Regions from separate parts of the Exiguobacterium sp. s26 genome, predicted to be linked through region 2. Evidence: riboswitches for the same ligand, from Rfam matches in the RefSeq annotation. Region 2 holds a riboswitch; each other region holds the start of a gene.

Region 1 (8,130 bases), on a different contig from region 2:
GAGACGGCCGGATTGATGAAGACGACGGCCGGGGCCGTCGCCCTCGCGCATCACTTCGCCGGCCGGGACGCCCATCTCGTCCAAAGCCTGCGCGCGAGCGGGGCCATCATCCTCGGGAAAGCGAACTTGTCCGAATGGGCCAACTTTTTGACCGAGGGCATGCCGAACGGCTGGAGTGGGGTCGGTGGCCAGACGCTCAATCCATATGGGGACAAGCTCGATGTCGGAGGGTCGAGTTCAGGTTCGGCGTCAGCGGTCGCGGCCAACTTGACGTTGCTCGCCGTCGGCAGCGAGACGAGCGGCTCGATTATCCACCCGAGCGTCCATAACGGAATCGTTGGTATCAAACCGACCGTCGGGTTGATTAGCCGCAGCGGCATCATCCCGATCTCCCGGTCGCAAGACACGGCCGGCCCGATGGCACGGACACTCCGGGATGCGGTGCTCGCCCTTGAGGCGATGGTCGGGGAAGATCCCGCTGACCCAGCGACGGCGCATCTTCCGGCCGGTCCGCCTTACCGGACTTGTCTCGATGAGCGGCAAGCAGTCGGGATGCGTGTCGGCGTCGTCAAGACCGATTTGTCGGAAGAAGAGCAGGTGCTCTACGACGAAGCAATCGCATTGCTGAAACAGAGCGGCATCGAGGTCGTCACCGTCGAACTGCCGTCGAAAGCAGGGCTCGACCAAGGGGATATCCTGTATCATGAGTTCAAGCTCGGAATCGAGGCGTATCTCGCCTCGACGAAGCTCCCGTATGAGACGTTGTCGGATTTGATTAATTGGAACAACAGTCATCCGGAGACGATTCCGCACGGACAGAAGACGTTCGAGAAAGCGAACGAACAATCGGGTCGCTTGATTGAGGACGCCTATTTGATGCGCCGCCTCGACGACGTCTATCACGCCAAGACGGACGGCATCGACCGATTGTTGGCCGAGCAGGAACTTCATGCGCTCGTCTTGCCGCATGACCACAATTATGACATGGCGGCGAAAGCCGGCCATCCGACCGTCACGATCCCGTATCGCTTGAAGGCGAGCGGGGCCCCGTTCGGTCTATCATTCACCGGGACGAGCTATGCCGAACGCGACTTGATTCGTCTCGCCTATGCGTTCGAGCGTCACGTGACACGTCCCGTCCCACCGTTATAAGAACGTTGCACCGGTCGTCCACGTCCGCTACAATGGTACGTATGTGGATTGAAGAAAGGACAGATAGCAATGAAACCATCTATATACGGGCTGACATTCGATCAGCTGACGGAAGCGTGCGTCTCTTGGGGATACAGCGCCTTCCACGCTAGACAAATCTGGGACTCGCTCTATATCGACCGAGTCAAGCACATCGAGGACATCTCGGTACGGGCCGAGGTACGTGAGGCGCTCGCCGCCGAATACGTCATCTCGACGCAAGACCTGTTCGTCAAACAAGAAGCGGGCGACGGGACGGTCAAATTTTTACTTAAACTGCATGACGGACACTATATCGAGACGGTGCTCATGCGTCACAAATACGGACGTTCGGTCTGTGTGACGACGCAAGTCGGCTGCAACATCGGCTGTAGCTTCTGTGCGAGCGGTCTCTTGAAGAAGACGCGCGATTTGACGGCCGGCGAAGTCGTCGAACAGATCATGACCGTGCAACATTATTTGGACGAGGTCGGGGAAGGTGCCCGCGTCAGTCATATCGTCGTCATGGGAATCGGGGAACCGTTCGATAACTTCGATAACTTGGTCGATTTCCTCCGTGTCGTCAAAGACGAACGCGGACTCGCCATCGCACCGCGTAAAATCAACGTGTCGACGAGCGGTCTCGCCGACAAGATTTACAAATTCGCGGACCTCGATCTTCGCATCAATTTGGCGCTGTCACTCCACGCCCCGAACGATGCGTTGCGGACGCAAATCATGAAAATCAACCGGGCGTTCCCGCTCGACAAGCTCATGCCGGCCATCCGTTATTACGTCGAGAAGACGAACAAACGCATCACGTTCGAATATATTCTCTTATCGAAAGTGAACGATTTGCCGGAGCACGCCGAGGAACTCGCCGACTTGATTGACGATATTAAAGACAAGTCATACGTCAACTTGATTCCGTACAATCCGGTCAACGAGCATATTCAGTATGAGCGGAGCACGTCTGAGGACATCATGGCGTTTTATGACGTCTTGAAGAAGCGGGGCATCAATACCGGTGTCCGTCTCGAGCACGGGACTGATATCGATGCGGCCTGTGGCCAGTTGCGCAGCAAGCATATGAATGTCGAAGGCGCAAAATGACAGGGACTCCTTGAATCTCATGATTCAAGGAGTTTTTTTGTCTTCTGCCCTAGAAGGATGCCGGCCCGGTTCAATATTTTTCTTCCGAGCGGTTGCTATTTTGGGAAATGTTGAATAGAGATTGCCCCCTCAGGGAATAGTCACTTGAAATCAATGTAGAGAGTGGAGGCAATTCAATGGAGACAGTAAACGCTGCGTTATGGATTCGAGTTCGAAATACGCTTGGGGAAGGCCCGTGTTGGGATGCGGAACTGAAACGCTTCTATTGGGTCGATATCGAGGGACATACACTTTGGTGGTACGATGAGAAGGAAGATGAATTGTCGTCGTTCGATATGGGACAACAGATCGGGTTCGCGGTCCCGAAAGTGACGGACGGCGTCGTCGTCGGCTTGAAAGACGGGATTTATGAGTGGGACGAGACGTCAAAAGAGCTCGATAAAATCGTCGAACTCGACGACCCGGAAGGAAAGCTCCGCTTCAATGACGGGAAAGCCGACCCGTACGGACGCATCTTCGCCGGCACGCTCCATCTTGAAGACGAGGCGGAACAAGCGACACTATACCGCCTGAATCGCGACGGCACGACCGAGGTCATGTTGAGCGAGTTGACATTATCGAACGGACTGACATGGTCACCCGACCATTCGACGTTCTATCATATCGATACACCGACCGAGACGGTCCGTAAATACGCCTTTGACTTGAAGACGGGTACGCTCGGCGAAGGGGAGGCCATCATCGATTTCACCGTCGAGGAAGGATTCCCGGACGGCATGACGTCCGATGAGGAAGGGTTCTTATGGATTGCACACTTCGCCGGCGGCCGCGTCTCGCGCTGGAACCCGGAGACGGGTGAAAAAGTGCTCGAGGTGCTCGTGCCGGCCCCGAACGTCACATCGTGCTGTTTCGTCGGTGACGACTTGAACCAACTCGCCATCACGACGGCTCGTGAAGGAATGGATGACGAGGCACTCAAAGCCCATCCGGACGCGGGGTCGGTCTTTAAAATCGATACAGACGTGAAAGGGATGCCGCTCTATCGGTTTGGACGATAAGGAGGTAAAGAGATGGTGAAGCGATTGCTCGTTCGTGCAGGCATCGGTTTGGCACTCGCGGCAGTGGCCCGGGTCGGGATTCAAAAACTATTGGATTCGAACCAGGAAGACGACCACACGTATTTGAATCCGCGCTGGGATGAGGCCCCGAGTGTCGATGCCGATAAGGATGAGGATGAGGTCGGTCTGACGCAACTCGATTCGATTTATCGGGCCGAGTGGCAAGCGAACACGTATCCCCGCTCCGAGGCGGAACGCAAGGCGTTGGAAGAATAGGGAAAGGAACACGTCCGGGAACGGGCGTGTTTTTTCTTGACAAGACAAAGGTGACCCGTCATTATCTAAAGAGTAATGATTACGATTTAGGAGTGAAGATACATGAAACGAATTCCAATCACGGTGCTGTCCGGTTATTTAGGGAGCGGCAAGACGACGTTGATGAATCATCTGTTGAACAATCGGTCCGGCAAGAAATATGCGGTCATCGTCAACGACATGAGCGAGTTGAACATCGACGAACGATTGATCGAGCAGAACGGTTTCTCGCGGACGGACGAAAAATTGGTCGAGCTATCGAACGGCTGCATCTGTTGCACGCTCCGTGAGGACCTGCTCGAAGCGGTACAGGACATCACGAACGACCGTGAGCTCGACGGGATTATCATCGAGTCATCTGGCATCTCAGAACCGATTCCGGTCGCTCAAACGTTTACATACGCCGATGACGCCCTTGGCATCGACTTGACGAGCCGTGTCTATATCGATGCGATGGTGACGGTCGTCGATGCGTATCGGTTCTTGAAAGATTTCAACTCGGGCGAGTCGCTTCATGAACGGAAGCAGGCCATCGATGAGACGGACGTCCGCGAGGTCGTCGACCTGCTTGTCGACCAAATCGAGTTCGCGGACATCATCGTCTTGAACAAGGCGGACCGCGTGACCGAGACAGAACTCGGTGAGATGGCCGGGCTGTTGAAGGCGCTCAATCCAACCGCCAAACTGTTGACGTCAGTTTACGCGAACGTGGAGTTGACGGAGCTGTTGGACGTCAATCTTTTCGATTTCGAGCAGGCGATGCACGCCGCCGGCTGGATTCAAGAACTAGAGGCCGAGACACACACACCAGAGACGGAGGAATACGGCATCAGTTCGTTCGTCTATCGCCGCCGCCGTCCGTTTCATCCGGAGCGGCTCCACGCCTGGATCGAGGCGTTCCCGGATCAAGTCGTCCGCGCCAAAGGTTTCTTATGGATCGCCTCCCGGAACGACATCGCCTGCCTGTTCTCGCAAGCGGGGTACGCATCGACGCTCGAACACGCGGGACGTTGGCTCGCGACGCTGCCGGAGGAAGAGCGGAGTCTCATGTTCACGGCAGAACCTGAGCTCGCCGCCGACTACGTCGAGCCGTACGGGGACCGTCAGACGGAGCTCGTCTTGATCGGGCAGCGGATGGAGCGTGCGGTCATCGAGGCCGGACTCGACGCGTGTCTGTTGACGGATGAGGAGATGGCGCTCGATTGGACGACGTTGCAGGACACGCTTCCGGGGAACGGTATCGTGACTTTCACATAAACCGTTTACAAATTCGGAGCGGTCGTCTATACTTCTCGTTGCATAGATAACCGCATACATTGGACTACACTAGGGGTGCTTCGGCTGAGATGTGAGCATGGCTCCAATCCCTTATGACTCGATCCGGGTAATACCGGCGTGAGGAAGTGTGGCACTTTTTCTAATGGATTATTACATTGGACGAGTGGCCGCATTCTCATGGATGCGGCTTTTTTGTGTACATACAATAAGGGGGAATAGAACATGAACAACCAATGTGGTACGAGTCCGATCGTCGGATTCCGCTTTACGCTGAGCCCAATGACATCTGATTTTGTGAGTGTCATCAAAGGGGCATTGAAAGAGACGAACTTGCAAAACGTTTGGCGGCATACCGATGACGTCTCGACGGTCATCCGGGGACGCAGTGAGCATGTGTTCGACGTGGCCAAAGCCGTCTTGTCACATGCGTCGAAGAACGGGGAACATATGTCGATGAGCGGGACGTTCTCGGTCGGCTGCCCAGGCGACACGGCAGGAGACAACCTGCTCGACGTGACGACTGATCCTGTGAACGGTCCGGTATCGACCCAGTACGTCTCTTCCCAGTTCGCCCTCTATCCGCTCGGGGACGCGAAGTATATGGACATCATCTACGAAGAAATTGCCTTTGCGAAAGAGCGTGGCGTCTTCAATGACTCGATGCATTACGCCTCGGGCATTCACGGCGACATCGAACCGGTGTTTTCATTTTACGAGGCGACGTTCGACCGGGTCCGTGCGAAGACGTGCCACGTCGTCATGACGGTGACGTTCAGCGTGAACAGCCCGTCACACGAGGGACAACAGCATGCTTAAGTCGTGGAAGTTAAAAGAAATCGTCTTGTTGGCCATTTTATCGGTCGTGTTCGCTGTCGTCTATTTGGCGTTCGTCCATGTCGGGAATCTATGGGCTGGCTTGATTGGACCGATCGCGTACGAATGGATTTTTGGGATTTGGTTCATCGTCTCGATTATTGCGGCTTATATCATCCGCCGACCTGGCGCCGCATTCTTGTCCGAAGTGCTTGCGGCGACGATTGAGATGATGATTGGTAACGCGATTGGACCTCGTATTATTTTAGTCGGGATCATTCAAGGACTTGGTGCTGAAGCAGCGTTTGCGGTCACGAGCTACAAGCGATATGACCTTTGGGTGCTCATGCTGGCCGGATTTGGTGCAGCTGCGACTAGTTTCGCGTATACGTACGTCATGGGTGGACTCGCTGCCCTCAGTCCGACATACGTGGCGACGATGTTCGCGTTACGAGCGACGAGCGGGATGCTCATTGCCGGTCTGGGAGGTAAGATTTTAAGCGACTTGTTGCTTCGGACGGGTGCGCTCGAAGGGTATGCCATCGCGCGTCAGGGACGTGTGCATGGTTGAGGCAGAACAGCTGTCATTCCGCTATCCGGAAAAACAGCGCGAAGTATTGACGGATATCACGCTTCAATTAACGGCTGGGAGGACACTCATCACGGGGGCGAGCGGGTCGGGAAAATCGACATTGTTCTCTTTGTTGAATCGTCTGTATCCGGATAACTGCGATGGCATCGTGACAGGCAAATTACACTTGTTTGACCGCTCTTATGATACGTATGCAGCTGGTGAGGTGAATCGTCGTGTCGGAACGGTGTTTCAAGATCCTGACAGTCAGTTCGTCATGCAGACGGTCGAGGAGGAATTGATTTTCACACTCGAAAATTTTGCCGTGGCGAGGGACGAGATGATGGCGCGTGTGGCCAAGATTTTAGCGGAATTGCAGTTGACCGATTATCGTGACCGAGTCATTCATGACCTGTCAGGTGGTGAAAAGCAACAAATCGCTGTCGCCTGTGCTTTGATCGGGAAGCCGGAATGGCTACTGCTCGATGAGCCGCTCGCGCACCTTGATCCCGAGACATCAACCCGTTTCGTTCAGTGGCTCGACAACGTCGCACAGACGGTAAACGTTGTCGTCATCGAGCATCGACCCTTCCTATGGGGCGGGTTCTTCGACAGAGAAGTGGAACTCGTGAACGGACGCATCAACTATGACGGACCGTTCGTTGCCCGCCCGGATTATACGTTCTCTCCGGTTGAAGTGATACAAGGAAATACTATTTTATTTCACGTACCGCAATTGAAACGAAAAACATTCAACCTAGCAACGAGCAAGCTGACCGTCGCCGAGGGTGATCTCATTGCCGTACTTGGTCGAAACGGCAGTGGCAAATCGACTTGGCTCAAGAGCCTTGCCCGCGAACATCAAGAAGTGGGACTCGTCCCACAATCTCCGGCTCATCTATTTATCACGAGTGATGTGACACGTGAACTCGCATATGGCCATAATCGTCCGATTGGGGACATCATGAACCGGCTCGGGCTTGGACCGTTTCGTAACGACCACCCACTCTCGCTTAGTCACGGTCAAAAACGAAGGCTCGCCATCGGCGTGATGATGCTCTCGAATAAACGGCTCATCGCGTTCGATGAACCGACTGCTGGACAAGATGAGGTATCGCTTCGTGCGCTTTATGAATTGATGGTTGAACGAATCCGCGCCGGCCAGACGGTTCTGTTTGTGACACACGACCTTAGTTTCGCCCGAATCGCGAACACCTATTACTTGATGCATGAAGGTTACTTGAGTGGGCCATATGATGCATCGCTCTGGAATGAGACGGAGCTACTACAAGCTCACGGTTTATTGCTGGAGGAATCGTGATGACGTTTCAAGAGATGAATCCGACGATCAAATTTATGACCGTGACGTGTCTCATGTTCGGTCTTGCCTTTATGTACAATCCATGGACGCCGCTTGCGGTATTCATCGGAACGCTTATACTTCAAATTCTTTTTTCTAACGTGAACTGGAAGCGCTGGGGGCTATTCATGATTCCGTTTTTATTCACCGCGCTCGGGACATTGTGGACGACGCTCGTCTTTGGAAAAGAGACGAGCGGGGAGGTCATGTTCACGCTGTTCGGCAACGACGTCACCGACGAGAATGTGATACTAGCAGCGACGCTCTCCTTACGGGTATTAGCATTCACCGCGTTGTCACTCCTGTTCACACTGACGACGGATCCCAAACGGTTCGTCTACAGCTTGATGCAACAAGGGAAGTTGTCACCTAAAATCGCTTACAGTGTCTTCGTCGGCTTTCGTTTCTTTCCGATTTTGAAGCATGAACTGATGCAACTGTATGAAACGCAT
Region 2 (8,130 bases):
CCGACTTGGTCGAACCGCTGACTGTTCAAAATGTTCTCTTGGCGGATGAACGTCAACGCGACCGGCACGAGCGGCAAATAGATGACATACGGATACATCCATTTCGGCAGTTTCGCCCCGACTCCCGTCACTTTGACGATGAAGTGGACGGAACACACAAAAATCAAAATGCCAGCGTTGCCGAACCAATAGGTGACGAAGGCGGGACTGGCTTCAATTGGGGACAGATGTCGTCCAAACTCGGCCAAGAACAACATCGCGTAGCCAAATACGAACAGGCTGAGCAGTCGATGCTCGACTTGGCGAGGGTTCCGGAGCAAAACATCAAGGGCAAGGTGGCTCAATAAGAAAGCCGGAAGTAAATAAACGGCCATATAGAGAAATAGTGTGGTCACGGATAGACCCCTTTCTTCAAACAAATCCATCTCTTACTTTCTCTATCGGTCGAAGCGAATCCTTTCTCGAGTGCGCGGACACATCCATACAAAAAGCGAGCGGAACCAAGTCCGCTCGCTGTCGTCATCTCGTTTATCAAAAATAGGCGAGAATACGCCCACTTCTAAACGTTAAGGGCGAAGCCCAAGTGAAAGTGGGCGATGAATCGCCGACCTCTCTTTTGGGTATAAATACCTAAAGGAGGTGAGCATCATGTTGAAGCATAAAGCATATCGATTTCGGATTTATCCGACAAGAGAGCAGGAGATCCTGATCGCCAAGACGATCGGCTGTTCACGCTTCGTCTTCAACCACTTCTTGGCGAAGTGGGAAGAGACCTACGAGGCGACGGGAAAAGGACTGTCCTACGGCTCCTGCTCGAAAGAAATCCCTTTCTTGAAGCAAGCGTTCGACTGGCTGATGGAGGTCGATAGCACCTCTGTGCAAAATAGCGTCAAACACCTGGCCGATGCATATGACCGTTTCCTCAAGAGGCAGAACGAACGGCCCCGGTTCAAGTCGAAGCGGAACCCCGTCCAGTCCTACAAGACGAACATCCAGGGCAAGTCCCAACTTCCCGAGGTGTCGATCGTCGGCGACCGGCTCAAGCTGCCGAAGTTGAAGTGGGTGCGTTTCGCCAACTCGAAACAGGTCGAGGGCCGCATCTTGAACGCCACGATCCGACGGAACGCGACGGGTAAACACTTCGTCTCCCTCCTCGTCGAGCAGGAGATCGACGAGCTGCCGAAGACCGGCTCCTCGGTCGGCGTCGACGTCGGACTCAAAAACTTCGCCATCCTGTCCGACGGCACGGTGTACCAAAACGACCGTTACTTCCGTTCGCTCGAGGAGAAGCTCGCCCGCGAGCAGCGCAAGCTGTCGCGGCGTCGGCTCATCGCCCTGAACCGGAACATCAAGCTGTCGGAGGCAAAGAACTACCAGAAGCAGAAGCGCAAGGTCGCCCGCATCCATGAGAAGATCGCGAACAAGCGTACCGACTTCCTGCACAAGGTGTCGACCGAGATCGTCAAAAACCACGACGTCATCGGCATCGAGACCCTGCAGGTGAAGGACATGCAGCAGGACCGCAAGCTCAGCAAAGCGATCTCCGATGTCAGCTGGTCGGAGTTCTTCCGTATGCTCGAATACAAGGCCGGCTGGTACGGCAAGACCGTCGTCAAGGTCGGCAAGACGTTCGCCTCGAGCCAGCTCTGTTCGAGTTGCGGCCATCGACACAAAGACGTGAAGCATCTCGGTCTGCGCATATGGACATGCCCGGGTTGTGGGACCCACCACGACCGCGATGTGAACGCGGGACTGAACTTGAAACGAGAGGCCGAGCGCATCCTGGCCTCTTCAACCGTCGGGACGACGGGGCTAGCCTGATCAGGTTCCGGTCGTTAGGCCGGATCACCCAGGAATCCTCCACCTCCAAGTGAAGCGTAGGTGGGGGTAGTTCAAAACGTGTCTTCGATTGCCGTGTCACCTTTGACAAGGTCGATTGCTTGATTATGGGCTGCGTCATGCCCGATGACGTGTGCCAAGAAGGCTGCCACGTCCGCACGTGGAATTTCACCGGTCGAGACGTCGCCTGTCTTCACCTTGCCCGTACCGGCATCATCTGTCAGTGCACCCGGGCGGACAATCGTGTATGTGAGCCCGCTCGCTTCAAGCAGACGGTCCGCATGGTGTTTCGCGACGTAGTACGGTTTCATCTCTTCCGGCCATGCCGAACGATCTTCAGCCTTCAAGGCGCTGACCATGACGAACTGCTTTACATTCCCGTTCGCCTGAGCCGCCTCGATACTTTTCGCTGCACCGTCCAGGTCGATCAAGAGTGTCTTATCGGCTCCGGTGCTACCACCCGAACCGGCTGCGAAGACGACAACGTCCATGCCAGACATCGCCTGTTCCAGTGACGAGACGTCCCCTTCTAAATCACCTAATACGGCTTGATAGCCTTTTGATGTAAAGTCGTCGAGTTGCTCTTGTTTCCGCACCATCGCCGTGACTTGATGCTTCCCTTCCTCGTGCAATCGTTCGACGAGCTGTTTTCCAATCTGTCCATTCGCGCCTATTACAAATACGTTCATCTGTCTTCCTCCTCAAGTTGAATTCAGAGACAAGCGAAACGCCGTGTGGCCATGGCCACATCCGGTGCAGAAGCGATGGCCGAGATGACGGCGACGCCGTCCGCCCCGTCGTTCCGAATCATCGAAACGTGTTCCGGTGAGATGCCGCCAATCCCCACGATTGGCAGCTCTCGATACAAGGCTCGAACTTGGCGGATGAGCACCGTCCCGTTCACTGCCCCGGCGTCTTCTTTCGAATTCGTCGGGTAGACCGGACCGATGCCCACATAATCCGCATGCTCGATGGCCGCCGCTACTTCTTCGAGCGTGTGCACCGAGACACCAAGCCATTTGTTCGGGCCGATTCGCTTACGAACGCGTGCGGCCTCGGCATCATCCTGTCCGATATGCACGCCGTCGGCATCGATGCGCTCTGCTAGTTCGACGTCATCATTGATGATGAACGGAACATCGTATGAGCGGCAGAGTGTTTGCAACGCTCTCGCCATCGCTTCTTTTTTATCCCCATACAGTGCATGTTTACCTTTTTCGCGAAATTGAAAACATGTCACGCCACATTGAAGTGCCGTTTCCACCGTCTGGAGCATGTCTTCCGCGTTTGCGGTTCCGCAAATAAAATAAAGCCGCAACTGCTCAGCGATGGTTCGTTGTGATGGATTCAAGCGTCACACCTGCCTCTCCATGTGTCGCATACGCCCAGTGATTCGTCGGTCCATGTCCGGCACCGATATCGAGTCCATGCGTGATCGCGCTTTGAATGAATCGCTTGGCGGTCACCGTCGCCTCGAGGATGGAATGGCCTTTGGCCAGTTCCGCCGTGAGCGCTGCCGAGAACGTACAACCGGTCCCATGCGTGTCACTCGTCTGGATGCGCGGGGCCGACAGGAGGAACGTCTCTGACGCCGTCATGACCAAATCGTCCGCAGTTGCGCCATCGAGATGTCCGCCTTTTAAAATGACGGCACGGACACCGTACGCTAACATCTGCTCTGCTGCTTTAATCCGGTCTTCAAACGTCCGAATCGTCATCCCCGTCAACACTTCCGCTTCCGGCACGTTCGGCGTGACGACGGTCGCGAGCGGCAAGAGGGATGTCTTGAGCGCCTGGACCGACGAATCCTGAAGCAACGAGGCCCCGCCTTTTGCAATCATGACCGGGTCAACGACGAGCCGATTGAATGTGTGACGCCGCACCCCATCAGCGACCACCTCGATGCGCGCCGCATCGAACAACATCCCGGTCTTGCACGCCGCAATCGTAAAGTCTGAACCGATTGCATCGAGTTGTTGCGTCACGAGTTCCGGTGACACCGCCTCGACCCCATGCACCCCACGAGTATTTTGGGCCGTGACGGCCGTCAAAACACTCGTCCCGAACACACCGAGCTCTTGAAACGTCTTCAAATCAGCTTGAATGCCAGCGCCACCGCCCGAATCCGAACCGGCAATCGTCAACACTTGCTGCCGTATCATGACACCACCTCGATGCGGTCACTCGGCAACTCGACCGCCGTCATCTTGCCGAGCTCATTCAAGAAGTGAACGGGGAAGTCACCCGGCCCGTCGGTCAAAGCGGTAGCGAGTTCCCCGCACCGGGCATAACCGGCTAGCGCTGTCGCCGTGGCCGTAACCGCATCCCGTTCGACCGCAAGGAACGCACCGACGACCGCACTCAGTAAACAACCGGTCCCTGTCGTCCGAGCCATCGCTTCGGTGCCGCCTTTAATTTCAATCGTCACGTCCCCGTCACTGACGATATCCGTCTCTCCGGTCACGGCAACGACACAGTTGTAGCGCTTAGCCGCTTCACGCGCGATGTGATTCAAATCATCCCGCGTTTCCCCAGCGTCAACGCCGCGCGCCGCCGCGTCGAGACCAATCAATGTCGCGATTTCTCCGGCATTCCCACGGATGACCGTCGCACGGACAGATTGCAGAATCGCCTGGGCGACGTCGCGCCGAAATGAGGTCGCCCCGACACCAACCGGATCGAAGACGATCGGACTACCTGCTTGATTCGCCGCCTGTCCGGCTCGAATCATCGTACGTTCCGTCATTGCATCGAGTGTACCGATATTGAGCACGAGCGCATCGCTTAAAGACGCCATCTCGGCCACTTCTTCGACCGCGGACGCCATGACCGGGGCCGCCCCGATGGCGAGCAACCCGTTCGCTGAAAAGTTGGCGACGACGATATTCGTGATGTTGTGGATGAGTGGCCGTTCGGCTCTGACTTTGTCCCATAAGTCGCGCTTCATCGTGTCACCCCCGCCGGTAAATCCCACGACTCGAGCGTCCATGCCATCTCCCAAAACGCATGTTCATAATAACAACTCTTCAAGAACAACTGTTGATACCGAAAGCGTTCTTCCGCTGTCGCTTGTCCGGCGAGCACGTCGAGTCGTTCAATCTGTTCCTCGACGAGGTCGCGGAACCATTCCGACCCGTACGTCGCAATCCACGTCGCATAAATCGGATGATCGGGTGTCGCGTCTTTCATGCGTTCGCCAATCTCGTAATAAACCCAATAGCACGGCAAAATCGACGCGAGCACATCACCGAGCGTTGGACCGGCATGTTGCATATGGAGCGCATAGGCGTAAGCCGTCGGAGCCGGCTCGAACGTCGCCCACTCTGCGTCCGTCACGTTGAGCAAGGTGAAAAACTCACGATGCAGCGCATGCTCTGCTTCGATGGTATGGAGCGCGTGCGTCAAAAAGCGGCTCGCCACTTCCATGTTCGGGGCGAGGGTCGCGCCTTTCGCCTGTACTTTCGAGAACTGATTCAAATAATACGAGTCTTGCATGACGTAATGCCGAAACTTCGCCTCGTCGAGTTCACCCGTTCCGAGCTCGCGGACGAACGGATGGTCAAAGCTGGCTTGAAACAAGGTGTCGGCCTCTTGTCGTAGATGTGCGGTGAATGTCATGTTTTCTCCTCCTTTGTGATCAAAAAAGACGCCGCCTCCCATAACGGAAGCGGCGTCGGATTTACACAAAGTGTACGAAAACAATCGGTTCGCCCACTTCCCTACGCTAGCGTGAACTAGATCAGGTTCAAAGGGTCTGGACCTCGTCCATCTCAGCCGCGTCACGCGACTCCCCTAGTGGTAAACATTATGAAATTCGGTCGTCTACGACCACATCATATCAGTCTTTCCCTGTACTGAAAACCCTTTATCGCGAAAAGCGCCGGTTCAACGACGTCCCCATTTGCGAGAACCGCTCGGTGCCGAGCTTGCGACGGTTCGACGCGGCGAACACGTAATAATCGACTTTGCCCATATAATAAATCAAACGCAGGCCGGCCAAGAAGAACGTGATCGTTGTGCTGACGGCAAAGCCGACACCGTACCAATCGATGCCGCGCGGCAAGAGCAGTAACGTGAACAACGCGTTCAACGTGAAGAACGAGATGTTGACGAACAACGCCCCGCGCCGGTCCTCGAAATAGAGCAACAACAGCGTCAAGATGAGAATCATCGCATTCGCGAACGCCGCGAGCGTCGTCATCCGAAAGATTTGACCAATCTCATCCGGGACGCCAATCCAACTGACGAACGCGCCCGCCATCAGGATGGCGAACAGCGTCACGACGCCTTGGCTCCGCGCGAGTCGAATCAACTCATTTTTCAATACGGACGTCATCGTCTGTTTTGCCTTCTCGATTTGATGGAGTGCCCCGCCGTAGTTGATCAATCCATAAAACGTACGGTAGCGCTCATAAAACCGGGTCTCGACGGCAACGACGAACAACAGTTGCGTCGGGATAATCGTCAAGTAGGACCAAAAGATGGCCGTATCATAATACGGGTTGAACAGGAACGAGTCCGCGATGATGACACGTCCTTCACCGAACCAGATGATGAAATTCGTGACCCAAATCCCGAGCACGTACAACACGCCGATGGCGAACAAGTCTGGATAGCGGTCGAAGTACTTGAAGTACGAGAACTCTTTCACCGCGTAACGGAGCGGGAACGTCCGGAGCATCGCGAAGAACAACCCGAACAACGTCACAATCATCCCGACCGTGAAACCGAGCAACAGCTCGAGACTCGACGGGTCGACCATGAGACGGCTAATCGCATAGACGCTCCCGACCGAGATAAGTCCGCCGAGCAGGAAGCTATAGGCCACCGCTTGATAATACTTGGCGGCACTTAAAAACAAGAACATGACCCAGATGACGTTAATCGTCATGAATAAAACGAACAACGTCAGTTTGTACAGAAAATCGAGCGGCGACAATAGCCAAAAGATACTATACAGCAAGCTTGCCGCGAGAATCGTCACTTTGAGCATCCCGGTGAACACCGGGAAAATCTCATGTGCCTTCTTCTCATAAAACAAGTCCGCCACGTATCGGGTGACGACGAGCTGTTGAAAACTGAACAAGATTTGCGAGAAGATGAACGCGTACGAGACCGAGATCATGAAGAGCGTCCGTTCGGCGAGCGACAACGTCGGCATTTGGAACGCCAACCATTGAATCGTACCGACGACCAAGATGACAATCAACCACGGTCCGGATGTGACGAGGCCGGAGAACGTGTACGCCTTCAGCCGGGACGAATAGTAGTCTTCTTGGAACAACTTCTGTAACTTAAACCCGATGCCCGCCATACTGTTCCCTCCTCGCTTCATAGATAGCCTTATAGCGGTCCACGACTTGTTGGAGACGATAATATTGGCGGACCCGCTCCCGTCCGTTCTTGCCGAACCGCATTCGTTCCTGCGGGTAATCCATCATCCATTCGACTTTGTCGGCGACCGCTTCCGGATGAACCGGTGGCACGATGAAACCGGCCGGACCAAACGGGTCATCCGCTCGTCCGTATAAAAGCTCGGAACAGGCGCCGACATCGGTGGCGACCCACGGAATCCCGGCGGCCATGCCTTCGAGAATCGCGAGCGGCTGCCCTTCCGAGATGCTCGTCAGGAGCAGTAAATCAAAGGTCGGCAAATACGTTTGGACGTCCACTTTCCCGGCCAGTTCGACATAATCGCTCAATCCGCTCTGTTCGATGAGCAGACGGCACTCTTCCGCATATTCTTCATCCTCGTCGAGTGGACCCATGATTGTCAGTTTGAACAGACGATGCCGCTCCTGCAAAATCTTGGCGGCGTAAATCATCGTCTTCAAGTCTTTGATGGGAACGAGGCGGACGATGGCACCGATTTGAAAGAGGTCGTGCTCCGGACGATTGACCGTCGCCTGGATTTGTCGGTCGGCAATCCCGTTGGCGATAATTTTCGTCTTCTCGCTCGGGGCGCCGATCCATTCCTGATATTCGCGATTCCGCTCGAACAAGGTGATAATTTCATCGGCCGCGTTATACGCCTCGCGGGACAAGTGGTGGAAGAACCGGACCCATCTCGGCTTATACGGCGCCGGAATCCAATACGACTGTAAAATTTCTTCCTCGCGTTCACGGGAATAAATGCCATGCTCGGTCAAGATGAACGGGATCCCTTGCGTCTCTTTCATGTAGGAAGCGACTACCCCGGCATAACCCGTCGATACGGAATGGACGAGGTCGACTTTCGGGAGCGGCTGATGGAGCACCCGCAAAATCGGGGTGTACATGCTTTGCCACATC
Region 3 (8,130 bases), on a different contig from region 2:
ATTCGATCGAGACGGTGCTCATGCGTCACGAGTACGGCAACTCGGTCTGTGTCACGACACAAGTCGGCTGCCGGATTGGCTGTACGTTCTGTGCCTCGACACTCGGCGGTTTGAAACGTAACTTAGAAGCCGGTGAAATCACGGCGCAAGTCCTCGACGTCCAACGCGCACTCGACGCAAGTGGAGAGCGAGTCGACTCAATCGTCGTCATGGGTATCGGCGAACCGTTCGATAACTACGACGAATTGATGCGCTTCTTGCGCACGGTCAACCACGATGACGGCTTGAACATCGGTTCACGCCATATTACGGTGTCGACAAGTGGGATCGTACCGAAGATTTACAAGTTCGCCGATGAAGGGATGCGCATCAACTTCGCCATTTCGCTTCACGCGCCGACGACAGAGATTCGGACTCGTCTCATGCCGATCAACCGTGCCTACAACTTGGATAAGTTGATGGAAGCCGTCAACTACTATACAGAGAAGAGTGGTCGCCGTATCACGTTCGAATACGGTTTATTCGGTGGTGTCAACGACACGGAAGAACACGCCCATCAGTTGGCGGACTTGTTGAAAGGCGTCAAATGTCACGTCAATTTGATTCCAGTCAACCACGTGCTCGAGCGCGACTACGTCCGCACACCACGTAAACAAATTTTTGCCTTTGAAAAAGTGCTCAAAGACCGAAAAGTGAACGTGACGATTCGTCGCGAACAAGGTTCGGATATCGATGCGGCTTGTGGGCAGCTTCGAGCGAAGGAGCGCGAACAAGAAACGAGGTAATCAGGAAGATGGAATTAGCATACCGAACCGACCGGGGGCAAGTGAGAGCGCAAAACGAGGATGCCGTCTTGATTTTAGGGGACGAGCACGCCGGGATCGCACTCGTGGCCGACGGTATGGGAGGGCATGAAGCCGGGGAGGTCGCGAGTCAGCTCGTCATCGAGCAGTTTCGTCGTGCCTTCCCGACGCTGCCGGCCTCACCGATGGAGATGGAGAATTGGTTTCGCCACAACGTGGAACTGGCCAATGAGCAAGTGCTCGACTTCTCGAAACAAGCGAACCTGCTCATGATGGGGACGACGATTGCCGGTGTCTGCTGGCACGACGAGACGATCGTCATCGTCCACGTCGGGGATAGTCGTGTGTATGCCTTGCGTGACGATAAACTTCAGCAGTTGACAGAAGACCATTCCTACGTGAACGTGTTGAAGCAACTCGGGGAGTTGACTGAGGAAGAAATGCGCGTCCACCCGAAACGTAATATCATCACCCGTGCGATCGGCTCGAAAGAGCATGTCGAACCTGATCTGCAAGTGTTTGCCGAACCCGAGTTTGACACGATTTTAATCTGTACGGACGGCTTGACGACGCATTTGACCGATGACGAGATCAAGCAAGTCTTGGAACGTCCCGTCTCGGCGGACGTCAAGGCGGATCAATTGATCGATCGAGCCAACCGTTTGGGTGGGAGTGACAACATCACTGTTGCCCTCGTCCAGTTCACAGATAGAAAGAGAGGATGAATCCGATGCGAAGTGGAGAACGAATCAACGATCGTTATCGGATCGAACAGCAAATCGGCAGCGGCGGCATGGCAAATGTCTACCGGGCTCACGATGAGATTTTAAACCGAACCGTCGCCATCAAGGTGTTGCGATCTGAATTCTCGCATAATGAACAATTTATACGCCGGTTTGAACGAGAAGCCCATGCGGCGACGAGTCTGAACCATCCGAATATCGTCGCCATTTACGACGTCGGAGACGAACGCGACATCTATTACATCGTCATGGAACATGTCGACGGGATGACGCTGAAACAATATTTGCAAGAAGAGTACATATCTGTCGACGAGGCGCTTCGCATCATGGGACAGATTTGTGATGCGATCGACCATGCCCATGCGAATCGAATCATTCATCGGGACATCAAACCGCAAAACATGATGATCGATCAGAGCGGCAACGTCAAAGTGACGGACTTTGGGATTGCGGTGGCCATGTCGAACGCGACGCTGACCCATACGATGTCGGTCCTCGGGTCGGTCCACTACTTTTCCCCGGAGCAAGCGCGCGGAAAGTTCGCCGATGAGAAGTCAGATATTTATTCGCTCGGCGCCGTGCTCTATGAACTCGTGACCGGCCGGGTGCCGTTCATCGGCGAGACGCCGGTCGCCGTCGCGCTGCAGCATCTGCAAGACGACCCAATTCGACCGATGGATTTGAACCCGAACATCCCGCAAGCGCTCGAGAACTGTATTATGCAGGCGCTCGCGAAGTCACCGGGCGCACGTCATGCCTCGGTCGCCGCGTTCAAAAAAGATTGCATGACGTCACTTGATTCAGAACGTGCGAATGAACCGAAGCGGTCGAACGCTGAGCAAGATGCGTTTGATCAGACGCTCGTCATGGCGCCAGTCGTACCGGATGAGCCAAACGTCAAAGAGGCGCCCGAGCAACCGGTCGCAGTAAGTGAACCCGTGAAAGACAAACCGAAACGGAAGAAGAAGTGGTGGCTTTGGCTCTTGCTTGCGCTCCTGTTGATTGGTGGCGGGATCGGGGCTTACGTCATCGCTGACGAGATGTCCCGTGCCGTCGTCCCGGACGTCGTCGGCATGACGAGCGACGAGGCGACGACCGAGCTCGAAACGGCCGGTTTTGTCGTCGAGGCAACTGAACGGGCAAGTGACAACATTGCCGCTGGCGACGTCATCTCGCAGACACCGCAAGCCGGACGGAAGCCGAAACGTGGGACGACCGTGACAATCGTCGTCTCGGCCGGAAAAGAAACGGTCGAGATGCCGGATGTTGAAGGACTGTCCCAGTCGTCGGCCGAACGGACGCTCAAAGATCTTGAGTTCACGGATATCGAGATTCAGTCGGAGGCATCCGAGACGGTCGATAGCGGGGATGTCATCTCCCAATCGATCGCCCCAGGCAACGAGGTCGTCCCATCTGAAGAGACGGTGACGCTCGTCGTCTCGACCGGCAGTAATAAAATCGAACTCGCCAACTTGGCGGGCTATACGTTCGAGGAAGCGACGACGTATGCCGAACAGAATAGCTTGAAAATCGTCAAACGTGATGAGTATTCAACGAGCGTTCCTGCAAATCAAATCATCCGCCAACTCCCGACGGCAGGAACGGCAGTCGACCCGGGGACGGAACTGACCGTCATCGTGTCACAAGGGGTCGAACCGACCGACGTCTCAATCGAACGGGAAGTCAACGTCGAAATCGAGCCGCCGCCCGAAGGGGAAGAGGCTGAAGCGCTCGAAGTCGTCATTCGGACGGTCGATGCCCGTGGCGAAGTCGAGGTGTTGCGTGATAAGATAACGGAGACGACGACTTACTCGTATACGCTCGTCATCGCACCGGACGAAGTCGGAACCGCGACGATTGAAGTCGATGGCGAAGTTGTTCGCACGGATACGGTGACTTACGCACAAGCAAAAGAATCACAATGAAGAGGTGGCGTGCGCGTCGCCTCTTTTTCTAAGGAGGGAATGGAATGAAAGGTACGATTATTCGATTACAAGGCGGGTTTTATGACGTCATGACGGAAGAGAAACAAGAGATCCGTTGTCGCGCCCGCGGCAATTTCCGAAACCGGAACATCTCACCTGTCGTCGGCGACGATGTCGACATCCAAGACCAAGGGGATGGTACCGGTTATATATTGGCTGTTGACGAGCGGTCGAACCATCTCGTCCGTCCGCCAATCGCCAATATCGATCAAGCGTTCTTGTTATTCTCGGTAAAAGAGCCGGCGTTCTCGTTCCATCTGCTCGACCGTTTCCTCGTCTTGATTGAATCGAAGCAAGTCCATCCGATTATCGTTTTGACGAAAATGGACTTGTTGACGGAGTCGGAACGGGAGAAGATTCATGAAGCAGCGGCCTTATACCGTTCGATCGGCTATGAGGTCATCGAGACGTCGACCGAGGACGGATCGGGAATCGAACAAATTCGTGGGTCGTTTAAGGAGAAGACGAGCGTATTCGCCGGACAGACCGGGGTCGGCAAGAGCTCGCTCTTGAACGCGGTCGCACCTGAGCTTGAACTTGCGACCGGGAAAATCTCGAAATCACTCGGGCGCGGTAAGCATACGACGCGTCACGTCACCCTTATCACGCTTGCCGACGGGCTCGTGGCCGATACGCCTGGTTTCTCGAGCCTCGAGTTCCCAGAAGAACTCGAAGTCGAAGAGATGCGCTGGTGTTTCCCTGAGTTCGTCGAGCGGCACGATGACTGTAAATTCCGCGGTTGTGCCCATTTGAACGAACCAGGTTGTGCCGTCAAAACGGCCGTCGAAGCTGGAGAAATCGCTTCCACCCGCTATGAGAATTATGTTACGTTTATGGCAGAGTTAAACGATAGACAACGGAGGTACTGACATGATTAAAATTGCACCATCGATTTTAGCGGCGGACTTCGCCAATTTAGAGGCAGAAGTGAAGGCGGTCCAAGAGGCTGGAGCGGATTACATCCATTTTGACGTCATGGACGGTCAATTCGTCCCGAACATCTCAATCGGCCTACCGGTGTTAGCGAGCTTACGGAAGAAGTCGGACATGGTACTCGACGTCCATTTGATGATCGACCAGCCCGAACGGTTCGTCGAAGATTTTATCAAGGCCGGGGCAGACATCGTCACCGTCCACGTTGAAGCGACGAATCATTTGCATCGCGTGTTGCAACAAATCAAAGCGGCTGGCGCCAAGTGTGGTGTCGTCTTGAATCCGCATACGCCGCTGTCGTCGATTGAACATGTGCTCGGTGACGTCGACATGGTGCTCCTTATGACGGTGAACCCTGGCTTTGGGGGCCAGGCATTCATCGAATCGGTCGTCCCGAAAATTGCAGCGCTGAGCGAGATGCGCCAAGCGCGTCGTCTCGACTTTGAAATCGAGATCGACGGCGGTGTCAACGCAGAGACGGCGAAATTATGCATCGACGCTGGAGCTGATGTGCTCGTGGCTGGCTCAGCCATCTATAACGAGCCGAGCTATAAAGACGCAATCGATAGCATTCGTCACGCATCTCGTGTATAATCGTCAATAGAACAACAAATATTGTCGCAAGGGGTGTCACATTCTGTGGCTGAGAGGCATTTGCTAACCCTTTGAACCTGTTCCGTTCACACGGACGTAGGGATGTGGCGAAAATGCACGTTGCTACTCGATAGCAGCATGGCGTTTACGTCATGCTGCTTTTTGTCGTTCGCTCATATAATTAGGAGGGAAATAGATGAAACAACGTTTAAAATTACAGGCGCTCATTGAAATCTCATTGTTCGCCGCACTCGGTTTGATTTTTGATTTGCTCATCCCGTTCCGGATGCCGCAAGGCGGGTCAATCAGCTTGGCGATGTTGCCGATTTTCGTCATGGCGTATCGTCACGGTTTGAAAGGCGGACTTGCGACCGGTGCACTTGTCGGAACGCTGCAACTGCTGTTCGGGGCCTATATCTTCACGCCGGTCCAGTTCCTGCTCGACTACACGTTCGCTTACGGTGTCGTCGGGATGGCGGGGCTGTTCGCTGGTCAAGTGAAACGAGCCGCCAAGGATGAGGCGAAAAAGACGCTCGTCGTTTATTTGGTGCTCGGCGCGCTCCTCGGTTCACTGCTTCGTTACGGGGCCCACGTCTTGTCGGGGATCGTCTTCTTCGCCGAATACGCGGAAGGTCCGGTCGTCGCCTACTCGTTCGCCTATAACATGACGTACATGCTCCCGTCCTTCCTCGTGTCGGCCGTCGTCCTCGTCCTCTTGTTCGTCTCGGCACCGCGCTTCGCGACGCTCGCGACCCGGGACGTCCGCTAATGCGGGTGTTGATTGTGGCGGCCAGCCCGGAACCAATCTCGGGACTCCCGCGTGACGTCGATTACATCATCGGCGTCGATGGGGGGTACGAGACACTGTTGAACCACGGGCTGAACCCAGATCTCGTCGTCGGCGATTTCGACTCCTTCACGGGCGAAGTGCCGATCGACGCCGTCCGTTATCCATCTGAGAAAGATGTGACCGACCTCGAGATCGCTCTCGAGGCGGCACGGGGGCATGGCGCGACGGAAATGCTCATCTACGGTGCGCTCGGCGGCCGGCTCGATATGACGCTCAGCAATATTGGTCTGCTCGAGGCGTATCCTGAGATGCGTCTCGTCACGGCAGGGCAGACGGTACGACTCGTCGGGTCGGGACGCTATGAACTCCCGCGTCAAGACGGTCACTATTTGTCGCTCATCCCATGGAAGCAGGCGAACGTGACCATCCGCGGCGTCAAATATCCGCTCGACCGTCACGATGTCGTCAGCCATGAGGCGCTCACCATCTCGAACGAATGGGACGATGAAGCGGCGGACTTGATCGTGCACGACGGTATGGTGCTCGTGCTGTCTATCAAAAAATGAACACAAAAAAATCCCATCGGCGAATGCCGCTGGGATTTATTTCGTTCGTGTATAAAAATTATACGCGTTCAACGAGACCTGATTTAAGAGCGCGAGCTGAAACCCAAACTCGTTTAGGTTTACCGTCAACGAGAATACGAACTTTTTGTACGTTTACACCCCAAGTGCGTTTTGTCTTGTTGAGTGCGTGCGAACGGTTGTTACCTGATTTAGGTGATTTACCTGTTACGTAGCATTTACGTGCCATGCGTTTCCCCTCCTTTTTTATGTGGGTTCGTCCTAATAGACACTCGTTTATATTAGCACGGGTTTTTTCACGATGCAACTAGAAAATCATAGGATGACAAGAAAAAAACTTGACATTACTGGAAAGGATTTTAATAATGAATGAGGGTTACGGCTACAATTGACCGAGTTTATGGAGCAGGTTCTTTTAATAACTAGGTACTTATTGTAGAATGTAGTGAAGGAATCATTCCGAATAAAGGAGGCTACTCCATATGGCAATTGAAATGAAGACAACATATGGCAATATTGACATCACGAACGACGTGGTCGCGACACTCGCAGGCGGTGCGGCGATGGAATGTTTCGGCGTTGTGGGAATGGCGTCTCAAGCTCAATTGAAAGACGGGATCGCAGAACTATTGAAACGTGAAAACTACGCCCGAGGCGTGGTCGTACGTCAAGATGGAGAAGACGTACATATCGACATGCACATCATTGTAAGCTACGGGACGAAAGTGTCGGAAGTCGCATACAACGTGCAAAGCCGTGTAAAATACACGCTCGGTGAAACTTTAGGATTAAACGTTTCGTCGGTAAACATATTCGTACAAGGCGTTCGTCTGACGAATGACTGACGAGAACGAAGGAGGATTTGGTGTGGGTTTAAAACGTTTAGATGGATTGGTGTTCGCGAACATGGTCGCGAACGGTGCAGCCAACTTGAGCCAGAATGCGGATTATGTAGATTCGCTTAACGTCTTCCCGGTGCCGGACGGCGACACGGGGACGAACATGAATTTGACGATGACATCGGGTGCGAAAGAAGTGGCCGCACTCAACTCGGCGAATATCGCTGACGTCTCATCGAAGTTTGCACGCGGTCTCTTGATGGGGGCACGTGGGAACTCGGGCGTTATTTTGAGCCAGTTGTTCCGTGGTTTCGGTAAAGCAATCGAAGGCAAGACAGAAGTGTCGACAGTCGATTTCGCCGAAGCGTTGAAACGTGGCGTCGATACGGCATACAAGGCGGTTATGAAACCGGTTGAAGGAACGATTTTGACGGTTGCTCGTGAAGCGGCCGACGAAGCGCTCCGTGCTTCAGAGTCGACGAGCGACTTCAACGAGTTCATGGAACGTGTGATCGTGGAAGCGAAAGCTTCACTCGAGCGGACGCCGGACTTATTGCCGGTCTTGAAAGAAGTTGGCGTCGTCGATTCGGGCGGCCAAGGCTTGCTCGTTATTTATGAAGGGTTCCTTGCGAGCCTTGAAGGAAAAGAGCTCGAGAAGCCACATGCACCGGTCATGGATGCGCTCATCGAAGCCGAACATCATGCCCACGCCGCGCAAGGATTCATGTCGACCGAAGACATCGAGTTTGGTTATTGCACGGAAATCATGGTTCGTTTCCAAGACGCGAAGTTGAAGGATGCCCCGTTCAACGAGGATGCGTTCCGCAACGAACTGTCTGAACTCGGGGACTCACTCCTC

Evidence for each region. Region 2 has a riboswitch for thiamine pyrophosphate ahead of tenA (thiaminase II). Riboswitches for the same ligand answer to the same signal wherever they lie in the genome.
Region 1: linked by a shared signal. The riboswitch ahead of KNP82_RS06240 (YkoF family thiamine/hydroxymethylpyrimidine-binding protein) and the one ahead of tenA (thiaminase II) in region 2 are both predicted to bind thiamine pyrophosphate.
Region 3: linked by a shared signal. The riboswitch ahead of thiT (energy-coupled thiamine transporter ThiT) and the one ahead of tenA (thiaminase II) in region 2 are both predicted to bind thiamine pyrophosphate.

Annotation. Positions count from the first base shown of each region.
Region 1 is NZ_JACSLS010000003.1:280,764-288,893, forward strand. It holds gene KNP82_RS06215 (amidase family protein) at 1-1,152, shown strand, start outside; gene rlmN (dual-specificity RNA methyltransferase RlmN) at 1,222-2,283, shown strand; gene KNP82_RS06225 (SMP-30/gluconolactonase/LRE family protein) at 2,460-3,341, shown strand; gene KNP82_RS06230 (hypothetical protein) at 3,354-3,617, shown strand; gene KNP82_RS06235 (GTP-binding protein) at 3,720-4,913, shown strand; TPP riboswitch at 4,975-5,075, shown strand; gene KNP82_RS06240 (YkoF family thiamine/hydroxymethylpyrimidine-binding protein) at 5,157-5,750, shown strand; gene KNP82_RS06245 (ECF transporter S component) at 5,743-6,318, shown strand; gene KNP82_RS06250 (ABC transporter ATP-binding protein) at 6,311-7,639, shown strand; gene KNP82_RS06255 (energy-coupling factor transporter transmembrane component T family protein) at 7,639-8,130, shown strand, end outside.
Region 2 is NZ_JACSLS010000004.1:291,577-299,706, forward strand. It holds gene KNP82_RS08570 (diguanylate cyclase domain-containing protein) at 1-395, opposite strand, end outside; gene tnpB (IS200/IS605 family element RNA-guided endonuclease TnpB) at 649-1,821, shown strand; gene KNP82_RS08580 (SDR family oxidoreductase) at 1,893-2,528, opposite strand; gene thiE (thiamine phosphate synthase) at 2,552-3,190, opposite strand; gene thiD (bifunctional hydroxymethylpyrimidine kinase/phosphomethylpyrimidine kinase) at 3,162-3,998, opposite strand; gene thiM (hydroxyethylthiazole kinase) at 3,998-4,786, opposite strand; gene tenA (thiaminase II) at 4,783-5,457, opposite strand; TPP riboswitch at 5,539-5,643, opposite strand; gene pelG (exopolysaccharide Pel transporter PelG) at 5,705-7,153, opposite strand; gene pelF (GT4 family glycosyltransferase PelF) at 7,134-8,130, opposite strand, start outside.
Region 3 is NZ_JACSLS010000002.1:173,225-181,354, reverse strand. It holds gene rlmN (dual-specificity RNA methyltransferase RlmN) at 1-785, shown strand, start outside; gene KNP82_RS03375 (Stp1/IreP family PP2C-type Ser/Thr phosphatase) at 794-1,528, shown strand; gene pknB (Stk1 family PASTA domain-containing Ser/Thr kinase) at 1,534-3,471, shown strand; gene rsgA (ribosome small subunit-dependent GTPase A) at 3,516-4,400, shown strand; gene rpe (ribulose-phosphate 3-epimerase) at 4,402-5,058, shown strand; TPP riboswitch at 5,078-5,178, shown strand; gene thiT (energy-coupled thiamine transporter ThiT) at 5,255-5,827, shown strand; gene KNP82_RS03350 (thiamine diphosphokinase) at 5,827-6,414, shown strand; gene rpmB (50S ribosomal protein L28) at 6,473-6,661, opposite strand; gene KNP82_RS03340 (Asp23/Gls24 family envelope stress response protein) at 6,915-7,277, shown strand; gene KNP82_RS03335 (DAK2 domain-containing protein) at 7,300-8,130, shown strand, end outside.